DNA from 3 places in the Wenzhouxiangella sp. XN24 genome. Region 1 is predicted to be linked to each of the others. Evidence: riboswitches for the same ligand, from Rfam matches in the RefSeq annotation. Region 1 holds a riboswitch; each other region holds the start of a gene.
The links. Region 1 has a riboswitch for cyclic di-GMP ahead of G6032_RS04810 (PD40 domain-containing protein). Riboswitches for the same ligand answer to the same signal wherever they lie in the genome.
Positions count from the first base shown of each region.

Region 2: it holds a riboswitch for cyclic di-GMP, as region 1 does, so the genes downstream of both, G6032_RS10835 (putative Ig domain-containing protein) here and G6032_RS04810 (PD40 domain-containing protein) in region 1, are expected to answer to the same signal.
Region 3: it holds a riboswitch for cyclic di-GMP, as region 1 does, so the genes downstream of both, G6032_RS02505 (M23 family metallopeptidase) here and G6032_RS04810 (PD40 domain-containing protein) in region 1, are expected to answer to the same signal.

Region 1 covers NZ_JAAMFG010000028.1:95,488-100,514, reverse strand. The annotation lists gene G6032_RS04820 (M48 family metallopeptidase) at 1-947, opposite strand, end outside; gene G6032_RS04815 (LemA family protein) at 985-1,569, opposite strand; cyclic di-GMP riboswitch class I at 1,895-1,981, shown strand; gene G6032_RS04810 (PD40 domain-containing protein) at 2,131-5,016, shown strand; gene G6032_RS04805 (hypothetical protein) at 5,026-5,027, shown strand, end outside.
Region 2 covers NZ_JAAMFG010000034.1:665,543-670,569, forward strand. The annotation lists gene galE (UDP-glucose 4-epimerase GalE) at 1-486, shown strand, start outside; gene G6032_RS15495 (PEP-CTERM sorting domain-containing protein) at 678-1,334, shown strand; cyclic di-GMP riboswitch class I at 1,740-1,825, shown strand; cyclic di-GMP riboswitch class I at 1,981-2,073, shown strand; gene G6032_RS10835 (putative Ig domain-containing protein) at 2,245-4,167, shown strand; gene G6032_RS10840 (PEP-CTERM sorting domain-containing protein) at 4,417-5,027, shown strand, end outside.
Region 3 covers NZ_JAAMFG010000021.1:239,285-244,311, reverse strand. The annotation lists gene secA (preprotein translocase subunit SecA) at 1-2,423, opposite strand, end outside; gene G6032_RS02505 (M23 family metallopeptidase) at 2,589-3,494, opposite strand; cyclic di-GMP riboswitch class I at 3,585-3,684, opposite strand; gene G6032_RS02500 (DciA family protein) at 3,768-4,037, shown strand; gene lpxC (UDP-3-O-acyl-N-acetylglucosamine deacetylase) at 4,087-4,992, opposite strand.

The DNA of each region.
Region 1 (5,027 bases):
GCGAGGCTCCGCCGGCCGGTGGCGAACAGCATGTGGCCGATTTCTTCGCGGCGCACCGCACGCACGGCGGAGGACAACGGCGATGCCGCGATTCTTTTCAGGGCATTGGCGAGGCCCTCGGGATTGCGGGTGAACTGCACTGCGGAGGCGTCGGCGAGCACCTCGCGCTGGCGTGACACGGCGGCCTGGAGGATGCGTCCCGCGAGCACGCCGATCGAGCCGAGCACCACGATGGCGAGCCCTGCGGCAAGCAGGGCGGCGCCCGCGCCTGAAGCCCCGCCCCGGCCGCCCGGGCCCCGTCGCCGGCCCCCGCCCAGCGCCGCCCCGCGCAACAGCAGCCGGCCGGTCATGCTGACGGCGACCAGGCCGAACACGTAGCCCATGAGACGGGCATTGAGCCGCATGTCACCATTCAATATGTGACTGAACTCATGCCCGATCACGCCTTGCAATTCATCACGCGCCAGCCGTTCGAGTGCGCCCCGGGTGACGGCCACTGCCGCGTTGGAAGGGTGCAGCCCGGCCGCGAAGGCATTGATGCCGGGCTCGTTTTCCAGCACGTAGACCTCGGGAACCGGCAGTCCGGCGGCGATCGCCATTTCCTCGACCACGTTGTGCAGGCGGCGCTTGAGCGGATCCTGCTCGAGGCCGGTGACGCGTTCCCCGCCCAGCGAGACGGCCACGGCGCCCCCGCCGCTGCGCAGGCTGCGCAGACGCCAGAGGGAAGCGATGCCGATGAATGCGGCCGTGGCCATGGCCGCGACGACGAACACCGCGGGATCGAGCGCGGTGCGCGGCAGTTGCCCCGGGGGCGTGTTGGCAGCACCGAACAGGAGTGTCAGCACCGCCGCGACCGACAGCGCCACGGCACCGGCCGCGATGGTGAACGCCCCCAGCAGCCAGCGCGAACGCCCGCGTGCCGCCGCTTGCCTGCCGAAGAAGTCCATGCCTGGCCGGGCCCGCGAGCCGGCTAGCGGTCGCTAATCAAAAGGTGACCTGCGGCACCTGCCGTTTCTCTTCGGACTCGATCTCCAGGAATGCAGCGGGGTCGAAGTTGAAGGAGTTCGCGACGAGGTTGTTCGGGAAATTCTCCCGGGTGTTGTTGTACTGCATGACGCTGTCGTTGAACGCCTGGCGCGCGAACGCCACGCGGTTCTCCGTGCTCGTGAGTTCTTCCTGCAGCTGCATCATGTTGCGATCGGCCTTCAGGTCCGGATAGGACTCGGACAGGGCGAACAGGCGGCCCAGTGCCGACGAGAGAGCGGAGTCCGCACCCGACAGCTCCGCGATCGCGGCCGCGCTCTCGGGATGAGCGGCCGCGGCCTGCAGGCCGGAGACGGCTCGCGTGCGGGCGGCGATGACCGCTTCGAGCGTCTCGCGCTCGTGCTTCATGTAGCCCTTGACCGCTTCCACGAGGTTGGGGATCAGGTCGTAGCGCCGCGTCAGCTGGACATCGATCTGCGCGAAGGCGTTCTTCACCGCGTTTCGCAGGTTGACGAGCTTGTTATAGGTCGCGATCGCCCAGAGCACGACGGCGGCAAGCACTGCAATCAGAATCCAGAACTCCATGGCGATCTCCTCGGCGCGTTTTGCGTGCCTGAGAATACTCGACCCGCCAACGGCCTCCAACTACTGATTTGCCGCTACACCCCCGGGCGGTGTGTCGGACGGAAAGTGACGCGCAGCGTCACCTGGCGCCAGGCAGCGTGGCCCGGGCGGCACCGGACTCCGGGCGGCGCCGCGCCCCGGTCGGGCCCTGCGTGAGGAATCGTAAGTAAAATCCGCAGCTTGGACCGAGTCCAGGTGTCGAAAGTCCCGCCCGCCGCACGATCCGATGACGCAACATCTCGACCAGTTGCTTGACAGCTTGCGGGCTCTCTGGCATCCGTGGCGTCGCTGACAAAGGCAAACCCGTCGAAAGGCGGGGACGCAAAGCCACCGGTCTAAGGGATCCGAGATCCACGACAGCGGGGTTGCCGGCCATGGAAAACGATAACGGGCTTAGCTTGCCCGGGCGCACGAGTCGCGTTTTCCCGGTTGTCCGACCCGCCGGTCGATGGATGGTGCCATCCACCGGCTTCCAGCTTTGCGTCCCTTCCCGCCGACGATACTCCGAGAGGGGGGATCGATATGGCTGGGGCCAACGGATACAAGCTGACCGTCTCTGCATTGCTTTCGTTTTCGCTGCTGGCCCTGGGGGGCTGCGGCGGCGAAGAGGAAAGCGTCTCGTCCGCGATCGTGGTGGAAGGGGATTTCCCGATCGTGTTCGCCAAGCGCCAGGTCTCCGCGCTGGGCAATCCCACCGATGCGGCCAATTTCGCCGCCGGCGGCGACCTGATGCTCAAGGACCTGTCTTCGCCCAGCGCGCCGCTGGAGAACCTCACCGCCCCCTTCACGCAGGGCGAGGGTGACGTCTCGGATCCGGAGGTGTCTTACGACGGCGAGCGCGTGCTGTTCTCGATGCGGGGGCCCGGCAACCCCAGCTGGAACATCTTCGAACTGGACCTGCCGAGCCGCAGCCTGCGGCGCCTGATCGCCGACGATGCGGTCGCGAATGCGGGCGACGACATCGACCCCGCCTACCTGCCGGACGGCCGCATCGTGTTCAGTTCCAACCGGCAGCAGAAATCCCGCGAGCTGCTGGCCGAGCGCAACATCCAGCCTTATGCCTACCGCGACGAATACGAGCGCGAGCGCGTGGCTGCCTTGCATGTCATGGGCGCCGACGGCGAGGACATCCGGCAGATTTCCTTCAACCAGAGCCATGACCGTAATCCCACCGTGCTCGCGACTGGGGAAATCCTGTTTGCGCGCTGGGACCATGTCGGCAACCGCAACCATTTCCCGCTGTTCATCACCAACCCGGATGGCACCAATATCTTCGTCCAGTACGGTGCCTTCAGTCCGGGCAACAGCTTTCTGCATCCGCGCGAAATGCCCGACGGACGCGTCATGACCTCGCTGATGCCGCTATCCGGTACCCGCGAGGGTGGCGCCTTGATGGCGGTGGATATTCGCAATTTTGCCGAATCCCGAGAACCCGTGCCGGGCGCCGCGGCCGATGCGGTGGGGCAGGAGCAGTTGACATTGTTCCCGGTGGAAACGGGTCGCGGCGTTTCCGAGTTCGGCCGCTACACGACCCCCTATCCGCTGTGGGACGGCACGAACCGGGCCCTGGTCAGCTGGTCGCCATTTCGTCCCGAGATGGAGCTCGACCCGGTCACCGGCCTCGAAGAAGAAGTCGAGGGCCCGCCGCTCTATGGCGTCTACATGTTCGATATCGCCAACAAGAGCCTCCGTCCGATCGCGTTGCCGGAGGAAGGCTGGGCCTACACGGACCCGATCGCGATCCAGGCGCGCCCGGCGCCGAACACCGTTACGGACAAGCCGCTCGACGCCGCACTGGCGGCCGAGGGCATGGGCGTACTCAACGTGAAGAGCGTCTATGACACCGACGGCCTCGGCCTGATGGGTGCGCGCATGCTCGTCGGCGACGAGAGCATTCCGATGACCACCCCGCCGCCGGACGACACGCGCAGTGCCGTGGCCGATCTCATGACGCTGAAGGACCCCGCGCTGACGACCGCGGCCCAGCGACCGGCACGCTTCGTACGCGTCACCGAGGCCGTGCCGACGCCGCCCGGGGTGTCCCGCGAGGCGATCGGCGAGACCAACCTCGAGATGCAGCAGATCGTCGGCTACGCCGAGATCGAGCCGGATGGCTCCTTCCGGGTCAAGGTGCCGGCGGATACGCCGCTCGGCGTCGTCGCGGTGGATGCGCACGGCCGTGCGATCCAGGTACACACGAACTGGCTGCAGGTGCGCCCCGGCGAGACCCGGACATGCAACGGTTGTCATTCGCCGCGGCGCGGCAGCGCGTTGAACTCGGCGCCGATCGCCGGCTTTCATCCGAACGCGAACTGGACCGGCGAACTCGGCGAATCCATGGCCGAGACCCGGACCCGGCTCGATCCGACCGCGCTCGAGCTGGATGCCGATATCGTGTACGAGGACGTGTGGACGGATCCCGTCCAGGCCGGCCGCCCCGCGGATCCGCCCTTGCTGATCAGCTATGCCGATCTGCCGCCGGGCGTGCCCGCGCCGGTGGACGGGATCATCAACTATCCCGACCATGTGCAGCCGATCTGGGAGGCCGACCGCGGCGCCGATACCTGTATCGGCTGCCACTTGAGCGATGACCCGGAGGATCCGCTCGCCGCGGGCCTCGACCTGCGTGGCACGACCTCGGGGTCCGGGCGACTGAAGTCCTACGAGGAGATCATGGTCGGGGACCCCATCCTCGATCCGGACACCGGCCTGCCGACCATCAACGTGCGGCCCGATGGCGAGCTGGAACTGGCGCGCGAGGCGCCGCTGGTCAGCAGCGGCGGCTCGCGGGACGGCGCCCGGGCCAGCGCGTTGATGGCGAAGCTCTTCGAAGCGCCGCTGCGCGCCGGCGGCGAGCGCGTCGAGCCGCCCACGGTCGATCACAGCGCCATGCTGAACGCGAGCGAGCTGCGCCTGGTCGCCGAGTGGATCGATCTCGGCGGGCAGTACTACAACGACCCCTTCGACGACGCCGACAACGACGGCTTCCGGGCGCTTTCCGAAGTGCGCGGCGGCCTGCAGGGACTCTCCGAGAGCGTTTTCGCGGCCACCGTCCATCCCGTGCTGATGGAGCAGTGCGCGTCCTGTCACCAGCCCTTCGGCAATACGGGGACGGCATCCCTGCCGGACGAGCCGTTGAACGCCAGCTTCAGCTCTTCGCGCTATGTGCTGACCGGCAACATCGAGGGTGATTTCAACGTCTCGGTGACGATGGTGGCGGATGTCTGCGACCCGGAGGCCAATGCCCTGCTGCGCCGTCCGACTTCGACCGAGGCCGACGATCCGCCGCATCCGCGCATCGGCGTGGACCCTGCTGATCCCGCATCGGGTACGCCCGTGCTTTCGCCGGACCAGCCGGAGTGGCAGGCGATCTTCGACTGGATCGCCGCGGGCGAGTGCGGGACCTAGGAATGGCCTAT
Region 2 (5,027 bases), on a different contig from region 1:
CGTTACTTCAATGTGGCCGGCAGCGATCCCGAAGGGCGCATCGGCCAATCCACGCCGAATGCCACGCTGCTGGTGAAGGTCGCGTGCGAAGTGGTGGTTGGGAAACGCGAAGCGCTCACCATTTTTGGCACCGACTACGACACGCCGGACGGCACTGGCGTGCGTGACTACATCCATGTCGAAGACCTGGCCACCGCGCATCTCGATGCGTTGCGCTGGTTGCGCGACGGCGGCGAACCAAAGGTGCTCAACTGCGGCTACGGGCACGGCTACAGTGTGCGTGAAGTTGCGCAGGCCTTCGAACGCGTCACTGGCGAGCCGCTGCCCGTGCGCGAGGCCGAGCGTCGCGCCGGCGATCCGCCGACGCTGGTTGCGAACGCGAGCCGCATCCGCGAGCTGTTTGGCTGGACGCCGAAGCACGACGACCTGGACCAGATCGTCGCCTCCTCGCTGGCCTGGGAGCGGGCGCCGCGGTACAGCGCGTAGACCACCCGGCTTTTTGTCGAAATTCCTTACAATTTCTGATTCTCGAACGCTGTCGCGCCGCAATAACGGCATTTATTTCAGTCGGTTGAGACTATGGTACGAAACTTGTATGTCTCTCCACGAACGGGATTCACATCCCGGATGACGGTTTAGAACGAAACTGCGCGGATCAGGCGCGAGGGAATGAAAAAATGAACTTGACTCAGAGATACAAGACTTTCGGCGCGGCAGCGAGCCTTTTGGCATTGTCTGCGTTGGGGACCGGCGTTGCGTCCGCTGGGCCGATTTTCGTTGACGACACTTCCAGCGGAATCACAGGCGAATACCTTGGCGAGGACTGCATTGCCGCAACCTGCGTACAACTCGGCGACCGCTACACCGTAAGCGGTGGCGCTGTTATTGCTCCCGCTGAATTCGAGCCCGGCGACTACAAGACTCCCGGGTGGGACTCGTCCGACCCGGACAAGACGTTGTCATATAACGTGACCAGCAGTAAAAATGTGCCTCCGGGCGCAATCAGTAAGATCGTCATCTCCGACCTGGACGGCGCGTTCGATTTCTACTGGGGATCGGTGGACTCGTACAACGTGGTGACGTTCTTCTCCGGCGGTAGCAACGTCCTGGCCATCACTGGCACGACGCTGAGTTCTATTGGTGGGGGCACCGCGAACAATTTCGGTTTCGATGCCTACGTCAGTTTCGTCGGCAAGTTTGATAAAGTTGAACTCTCAAGCGCCAACGGCGTCGCCTTCGAGGTGGCAACTGCTGTACCGGAGCCTGGCACACTGGCTCTGTTGGGACTTGGCCTGATCGGCGTTGGCTTCGCGCGTAGACGCGCTGCTGCCTGAACTGATTCGGAAGGACGGGTTTCCGTCGATCCGTAGACCGACGCAAAAGCCCCCTGCAACGAAGTTGCAGGGGGCTTTTCTTTTTCGAGCCACACCTTTGCAAGAATGATGGCGTCGCTCGCGTCGGCTATACCAAGGCATTTCACCGCAATGCCCCCCCGGAGTGCGATTCAGGCTTTAAGCGAGTTGACCGGCCTTAGAAGCCGTTTTTACCCAAGAGAAATCCATTCTAAGCCTTCTAAAAAGGGCGTATTTTGCCCTTTCTCTATTTATTTCATACACTTACTACGGTCCGACCCCAACCAGCCAACCAGAGTGTGACCCCCGTCACACTTCCCATCTCTCCCCCCAAACCCGCGCCAAATACCTATTGCACCCCACCCCGACCGGGCGTAGAACTACCCCCACTGACAAGGGCAAACTCGTCGAAAGGCGGGGACGCAAAGCCACCGGTCTAAGGGACAAGGTCCTACGACAGCGGGGTTGCCAAAGAACCGGATCGCGCTACTCCCCCTCCCAGGGCGCCCTCCAGCCAAACGGCAACCTCCTGTACCAAAGACCCCCGAACGGCCAAGCCTCTCGGCGGTTTCCCCTGTCGGTACATCCCGGAAACGGGCGATACGTAAAGACTTACGAAAGTCGAGGCCACTGAAAAAGGCAAACTCACTGAAAGGTGAGGACGCAAAGCCACCGGTCTAAGGAACCCAACGCAGGGTTCTACGATAGCGGGGCCGCCAGAAAACATGGAAAGACATTCTTCATATCTCAGGCTGCAACGCCGCTCCAGGTTAGCGAGCCTCTTTCCCTCTCCGGCGCGTCCGATCCGGCGCGGTCCTGTCCGCGCACTGCAATGCACTGCTACCCGTGAGTTCAACTTTTCCGTGGCCATGATGCGAAGCGAGGTTTCGCCATGGCTACCTGGAACACACTTCTAAAGTCGCGTTTCACCGCACTGACGGTTGCATTCCTGCTGACGACGCTGAGCGGCTGCGGCAGCGAGAGCGATGACACCGCGGCGGCCGTGACGCCGCCGCCGCCAAGCAGCACGACGCCGCCCCCCAGCACGACCCCGCCAATCGATCCCGAGGTCGAAACCCACATCACCGGCAGCGTCGGCGACGGCCCCATCATCGGCGCCCGCGTCCGCGTCCTCGCCAACACCGGCCTCCTGCTCAGCGAAAGCACCAGCGGCAGCACCGCCGACTACGACGTCAGGATCAAGACCCAGGGCAAGCATTACGCACTCACGATTCGCGCCGACCAGGGCACCGACCTCGTCACCGGACTCGCTCCCGATTTCGAACTGGTCGCCGTCCTGCATAGCCCGTCGAACCGCACCGTCAAGAACCTGAACCCCTTCTCGACGCTGATCTTCGAAGCCGCCCGCATGAACGGCGGCGTCAGCAACGAGACCGTCACTGCCGCCAGCCACGCCGTCGTCACGCGCTACGGCTTCGGTCTCGACACGGCGGTGATCGCCGATCCCGTCGAGACCCCGATCACCGACGAAAACATCCACATGATCGTCCGCTCCAGCGAAACGCTCGGCGAAATGATCCGTCGCACCCGCGATGCCATGACCGCTACCGGCAGCACCATGGACGGGGACGCCATCATGCAGGCCCTCGCGTCCGACCTGATCGACGGCTGGATCGACGGCATGGGCGGCCTCGAAAGCCGCTCCCGGATCGCCGCGGTCGCCAACGTCGCCAGCGCAGCCGTCCTGCTCGAGACCATGAGCAACGAATTGCGCGTGTACGACGTGAATGCGACCGACGCGATGGACCAGGCCGTGCGCCAGGTCCGCCCCAACGCCGACCCGGACGCCTCGGTCAGCACCCTGCCGATCCCCGCGACGGCGTTCGTCCAGGCCAGCCGCCTGCTGCGCGCTGCACAACAGATCAACAACGATCCGGCCATCGCGGCGGCCATTTCGGTCATGGACGCGGCCGCACCCGGCACGAGTCCTGTCGACCTCGCCGCGCAGCTCCCCGCCGACCTGCAGACGGCCCTGCGCCAGGCGACGCTCGACACCGCATATGCGCCCGAGGCGCAGGTGGACGCGATCAACGCCCAGGCCCGCGTGGCGGCACCTCAAGAACCGACCCCGGAACCGACCCCGGAACCGACCCCGGAACCGACCCCGGAACCGACCCCGGAACCGACCCCTGAGCCCGACCCCGAGCCGACCCCTGAGCCCGACCCCGAGCCGACCCCTGAGCCCGACCCCGAGCCGACTCCTGAGCCTGAGCCCGACCCCGAGCCGATCCCGGATCCGGTCCCTGTCAACCAGGCTCCCCAGATCTCCGGCACGCCTGCGACCACCGAGCTGCAGGTCAACGACGGGTGGAACTTCACGCCAAACGCGTCTGACCCCGAGGGCGATCCGCTGACCTTCTCGGTCACCGGTAAGCCCAGGTGGATGAGCCTGAACGCCTCGAACGGACACCTGCAGGGCACCCCCGGCGTCGGCGATGTCGGTACCACCGGACCGATCACGATCTCCGTGACCGACGGCGAGTACACCGTCAGCCTCCCGGCATTCACCCTGACGGTGCTTGCGCCGCCGCCGGTCACCGGCTCGGCCACACTGAGCTGGGCCCCGCCGACCGAGCGCGTGGACGGCTCGGCGATGGGCACGGTCGCCAGTTACAAGATCTACTACAGCCTCAACGGCTCGCAGCTGGACCAGGTCATCACACTGCCCGGCGGCACGACCAGCCACCAGATCCAGGACCTCGGTCAGGGCACGTGGTATTTCGCGGTCACCGCCATATGCGCCGATGGTCTCGAAAGCACCAAGTCAGCCGTCGTGAGCAAGACGATCCAGTAACGGTCTCGGGAGCAGTGCAACGGTCCCCTGGGACCGGTTCCCATGCGCGGGCTGCGCGAGTGGCCCGCGCATTTTTTTGGCCGGGGAAAAGTGTGACGTGGCTCACGTCGGCGGACTTTACAGACCCGGCTGCGGGGCGCGATGGGTAAATTCATAAAATGATGTTTTTATTCGTTATTTTCGAGTTGGCACGCCTTGTGCATCATGAAACGCAACTAAGTAATTCGTTCGTGACCCAAGGTAACATCCATGATTCGCAAGTCATCCCTTTTCGCTCTCTCCGCCGTCGCAGCCCTGGCTGTTGCCGGTGTTGCCCATGCCGGCCCAATTACCTACCAGATCAGCGCCAACGACCTGACTGCTGCCAAGAATGCCGAACTGGCCTTCCTGAGCACCCTCCAGGCGGGTTACACCACCGAGGATTTCGAAGACGTCGCCGACGTTGACGATAACACCCAATACCTGTCGATCATGACGTCTGTCGGCGAATTCGTAAGCGAAGTGCCGGGCACGGGCGGGGCGTGCGACAACGTGTCCATGGGCTACGACTGCGATGAGGGCCTCGCCATTCTGAACGGAGACCCCGGCACGAACCCGTTCTCCGGCCGCTTTAATACCACGGACCCGGGTAACAAGTGGCTCGACAGCTTCGACGCCCAGAAATTCCTGTTCAATGTGGCGGCGGGCAACAATGCCGTGGGTTTCTTCATCACAGACCCCAACGATGCTGGCGGGAGCTTCGATTTCGAAACCACTGACGGCACGTTTACCTTGTCGATCGATGACATCTTCAAAGGCAAGCTTGGCAACAAGGGCGTGTTCTACGTGTCCTTCTTCTCTGAGTTGGACATCGAGAGCAT
Region 3 (5,027 bases), on a different contig from region 1:
ATGTCGCTGAACATCTGGAAGGCTTCGCGCTTGTACTCCTGCTCGGGGTTCTTCTGCGCGTAGCCGCGCAGGTGGATGCCCTGGCGGAGGTAGTCCATCGCCGCGAGATGCTCCTTCCACTGCACGTCGAGCTGCTGCAGCATCACGGCCTTCTCGAATTGCCGCATGACCTTGTCCCCGATCTTCTCGACCTTCTCCTCGTAGCGGCGGTCCGCCTCCTCGAGCACGCGCGCGGCGATGCGCTCGGGATCCGCGTCCGGGTCCTCCTTGATCCAGGCCGCGAGGTCGAGGGTGAAGCCGAAGTCGATGTCGAGCTGCTTCTCCAGGCCTTCGATATCCCACTGCTCCTCGACGCTGTTCGCGGGCACGAAACGCTCGACGAGATCGTTGACGACCTCCTCGCGGATCCCCGCGATGGAATCGCCGATCTCCTCGGCTTCCATCAGCTCCGTGCGCTGGCCGTAGATCACGCGCCGCTGGTCGTTGGCGACGTCGTCGTACTTGAGCAGCTGCTTGCGGATGTCGAAGTTGTGCGCCTCGACCTTGCGCTGGGCCCGCTCGATCTGGCGGCTCAGCATGCGGCTCTCGATGACCTCGCCTTCCTTCATGCCGACGCGCGAGAGCAACGCCTTGGTCTTCTCCGGCTCGCCGAAGATGCGCATGAGGTTGTCTTCCATCGACAGGTAGAAGCGGCTCGAACCCGGGTCGCCCTGGCGCCCTGAGCGGCCGCGCAGCTGGTTGTCGATGCGCCGCGACTCGTGGCGCTCGGTGCCGATGATGTGCAGCCCGCCGGCGTCGATCACCTGCTGGTGACGCGCCTGCCATTCTTCCTTGACCTTCGCCTGCTTCTCCGGGTCGTCCCCGGCCGCGTCCAGGTCCGCGACGATGCTGCCGCCGAGCACGATGTCGGTGCCGCGCCCCGCCATGTTGGTGGCGATGGTCACCGCGCCGGGCCGCCCCGCCTGCGCCACGATTTCCGCCTCGCGGGCGTGCTGCTTGGCGTTGAGCACCTCGTGGCCGATCTTCTCCTTGGTCATGACGCTGGACAACAGCTCGGAGGTCTCGATGGACGTCGTGCCCACGAGCACCGGCTGGCCGCGTTCACGGCAGTCGCGGATGTCGTCGAGGATGGCGTCGAACTTGTCTTTCTTCGTCAGGTAGACCAGGTCCGCGTGGTCGGCGCGGATCATGGGGCGGTGGGTCGGGATCACCACGACCTCGAGACCGTAGATCTGCTGGAACTCGAAGGCCTCCGTGTCGGCCGTGCCCGTCATGCCGGACAGGGTCTCGTACATGCGGAAGAAGTTCTGGAAAGTGATCGAGGCGAGCGTCTGGTTCTCCTGGCGGACCTTGACCCCTTCCTTGGCCTCGATTGCCTGGTGCAGGCCGTCCGACCAGCGGCGTCCCGGCATGGTGCGGCCGGTGAACTCGTCCACGATGATGACCTCGCCGTCCTTGACGATGTACTCGACGTCGCGGCGATAGATGAAATGCGCGCGCAGGGCGGCGGCCAGGTGCTGCATCAGCATGATGTTGCGCGCGTCGTAAAGGCTTTCGCCCGGCTGGATCAGCCCGGCCGAGGCCATCAGGGCCTCCACCTTGGCGTGGCCCTCTTCGGTGAGAAAGGCCTGCTTGGCTTTCTCATCGACGCTGAAATCGCCGGGCCCTTCCTTCTCGACCTGCGGCTCGAGCTGCGGCACGAGCTGGTTCACCCTCAGGTAGGTCTCGGTGCTGTCCTCGGCCGGACCGGAAATGATCAGCGGGGTGCGCGCCTCGTCGATGAGGATCGAGTCGACCTCGTCGACGATCGCGAAGTTCAGGCCGCGCTGCGAGCGCTGCTCGAGGCTGAAGGCGAGGTTGTCGCGCAGGTAGTCGAAACCGAACTCGTTGTTCGTGCCGTAGGTGATGTCGGCGCCGTAGGCCGCATGCTTCTCGGCCGGATCCTGGTTGGAGCGGATGACGCCGACCGTGAGGCCGAGCGTCTCGTACACCGGTCCCATCCACTCGGCGTCGCGCTGCGCGAGGTACTCGTTGACGGTGACGATGTGCACGCCCTTGCCGGACAGGGCGTTCAGGTAGGCCGGCAGGGTCGCGACCAGCGTCTTGCCTTCGCCGGTGCGCATTTCCGAGATCTTGCCCTCGTGCAGCGCCATGCCGCCGATCAGCTGGACGTCGAAATGGCGCATGCCCAGGGCCCGTTTCGCCGCCTCGCGGGCCAGGGCGAAGGCTTCCGGCAGCACGGCGTCGAGCGTCTTGCCGGCCTCGACCTCGGCCTTCAGCTCGGCGGTGCGGGCCTTCATGTCCTCCGGCGACAGGGCGCTGACGGTCTCCTCCAGCGCGTTGATCTGCTTGACGTTTTTCGAATAGCTCTTGAGCAGTCGCTGGTTACGGCTGCCGAAAATCCCTGCGAACAGATTGCGCACTGCTGGATACCTCGGGGCACGCTCGCGGCGCGGGCGCCCGTGAAAAGATTCTGTGGCTGGCGGCGACGGGCGCCGCCGACGCTCAAAGACCGCGTATTTTACGGCCTCGAGCCCAAGGGGGAAACTGCCGGCCGCCGAAACCGCGCGCGTCGGCGCCTCGCGGCGTCACTTCAGGTACTGGCGCGGATTGACGTGCCGGCCGTTCTCGATCACTTCCAGGTGAACGTGGGGCGCGGTCGAGCGGCCGGTCGAACCCACCAGGGCGATCACCTCGCCCTTCTTCACGGCGTCGCCGACCGTCACCAGGTTTTCGGTGTTATGGCCGTAGCGGGTGACGAGGCCGTTGCCGTGATCGATCTCGATCAGGTAACCGTAGTTGGCGCGCTTGCCGGAGAAAGTGACGACGCCCGCGGCGATCGCCAGCACGTCACTGCCCGCCGGGCTGACGAAATCGAGCCCGCTGTGGAAGGCGCGCTTGCCGGTGAACGGATCGGTGCGATAGCCGTAGCCCGAAGAGGTCCAGCCGCCGCGAATGGGACGCCCCTCGAGGCGGACTTCATCGTTGAGGCGGCGGTTGAACAGCAGCGCCTCGAGTACGTCGAGCTGGCGGGTGCGATCCGCGATCTGGTACTCGAGCTCGTCGAGCAGCACGGAGATCTCGCCGGAGCGCAGCGAGGCCGCGTCCTCGACCGGGTCGGGCCCGCCCTGCGGCGGCATGGAGCCGAAATTGAACTCGCCGTCCTCGAGATCCGCCATGGTCACGAGGCGCTGCCCGAGGGCGTCCAGGCGGGTGATGTGGGCGGACAGCTGGCCGAGGCGGATGGCCAGCGCGTCGAGATTGCGTCCGGACTGGTCGCGGATGGCGGCGAGTTCGTCCTGCTGGGCCTCGAGGGTGGCGCGCAGCTCGGCGATGATCGCCGGCTCTTCTTCGGGCTGGGAAATGCGGCCGGCCAGGAGGCCCGCCACGAACACGAGCGCGAGAACAGCCAGGGAAACCAGCAGCACGGGTCGCGGGCTCAGGGGAACCTGGCGGGTGCGTCCGGTGCGGGAAGTGAATACCAGCAGGTTCACGACCGCCTCCCGGGGGACGGGACGACAGGCAACGGGCGTCCGGCGAACCGGTTTCGGCCAGGTATGTTGCTGGTTTTTCGTTCAGTCATGCTCGGCAGCTCCGCTGTCGCCAGTCCGGCCCACCAGGACCGGAAACCTCAGACCGGTGGCTTTGCGCCGGCGCCTCTCGACGCCTTTGCCTTTTACAAGCTTAGCCACTATGCCGCAAAATCACCGCTCACTCAACTCGGGGAAAACCACATCACTCGCGGAGAACCCAAGCAGCTCAAGGACTTGCTGGCCGGAAACGACCTGTCGCAGCTCGTCCTGAGGGCCCGGGAGGCGGGCGAGCTCGATGCCCGCGTGCGTACCCTGTTGCCGGATGAACTGGCGGCCCACGTCACCGGCGCCGTCCTGCACGAGCATACCGTCGTGATCCTGGCCGACAGCGCCGCCTGGGCGACCCGCATTCGTTTTCATGCCCCGGAGCTCGTCGCGCGCCTCGCGCCGCGTTACGACGGCGCCGTGACCCGCGTGCACGTCAAGGTCCGGCCGACGCGCTGAGCTGCGGCGATCGAGGTCCGGCCCGCCCGCCGAGCCGCGGCGATCAGGCTCAGGCCGCGGCGGCGGCAAAGCTCAAGGGCGCGTCGCGCTCGTCCGCATAGGTCACTTCTTCCCAGGCGGATTCGTTGCGCACCAGTTCGCGCAGCAACTGGTTGTTCAGGCCGTGCCCGGACTTGTAGCCGCTGAACTCGCCGATGATGCTGTGACCGAGCAGGTAGAGGTCGCCGATGGCGTCGAGAATCTTGTGGCGCACGAACTCGTTCTCGTAGCGCAGCCCGTCGTCGTTGAGGATCCGGTAGTCGTCGAGCACGATGGCGTTGTCGAGGCTGCCGCCGCGACCGAGGTTCATCGAGCGCAGGAACTCCATGTCGCGCATGAAGCCGAAGGTGCGCGCGCGGCTGATCTCGCGGAGAAACGAGGTCGTGCCGAAGTCCATCGAGGCAGTCTGGGCATGGCGCTTGAACACCGGGTGATCGAATTCGATCTCGAAATTGACCTTGAAGCCGTCGAAGGGGGTGAAACGCGCCCACTTGTCGCCCTCGTGGACCTCCACCGGCCGGCGGATGCGGATGAAACGCTTGGCGGCGGACTGTTCCGCGATCCCGGCGGACTGGATCAGGAACACGAACGGCCCGGCGCTGCCATCCATGATCGGCACTTCCGTCGCGGACAGTTCGACCGTCGCGTTGTCGATGCCGAGGCCGGCGAAAGCCGACATCAGGTGCTCGACCGTGGCCACGCGCACGCCGTCCTGCACGAGGGTCGTCCCGAGGGTGGTCTCGCCGACCAGCATGCCGTCCGCGCGAATCTGCGGGGCCGGGTCCAGGTCGCTGCGGCGAAACACGATGCCGGAATTGACCGGGGCCGGTCCCAGCGTCATGAGGACTTTCTCGCCGGTGTGCAGGCCGACGCCCGTCGCCCGGATAGTGTTTTTCAGGGTCCGCTGTTTCAGCATCACGCCTCTCCGTGTCGCGCCCGGCCCGGCCGGAG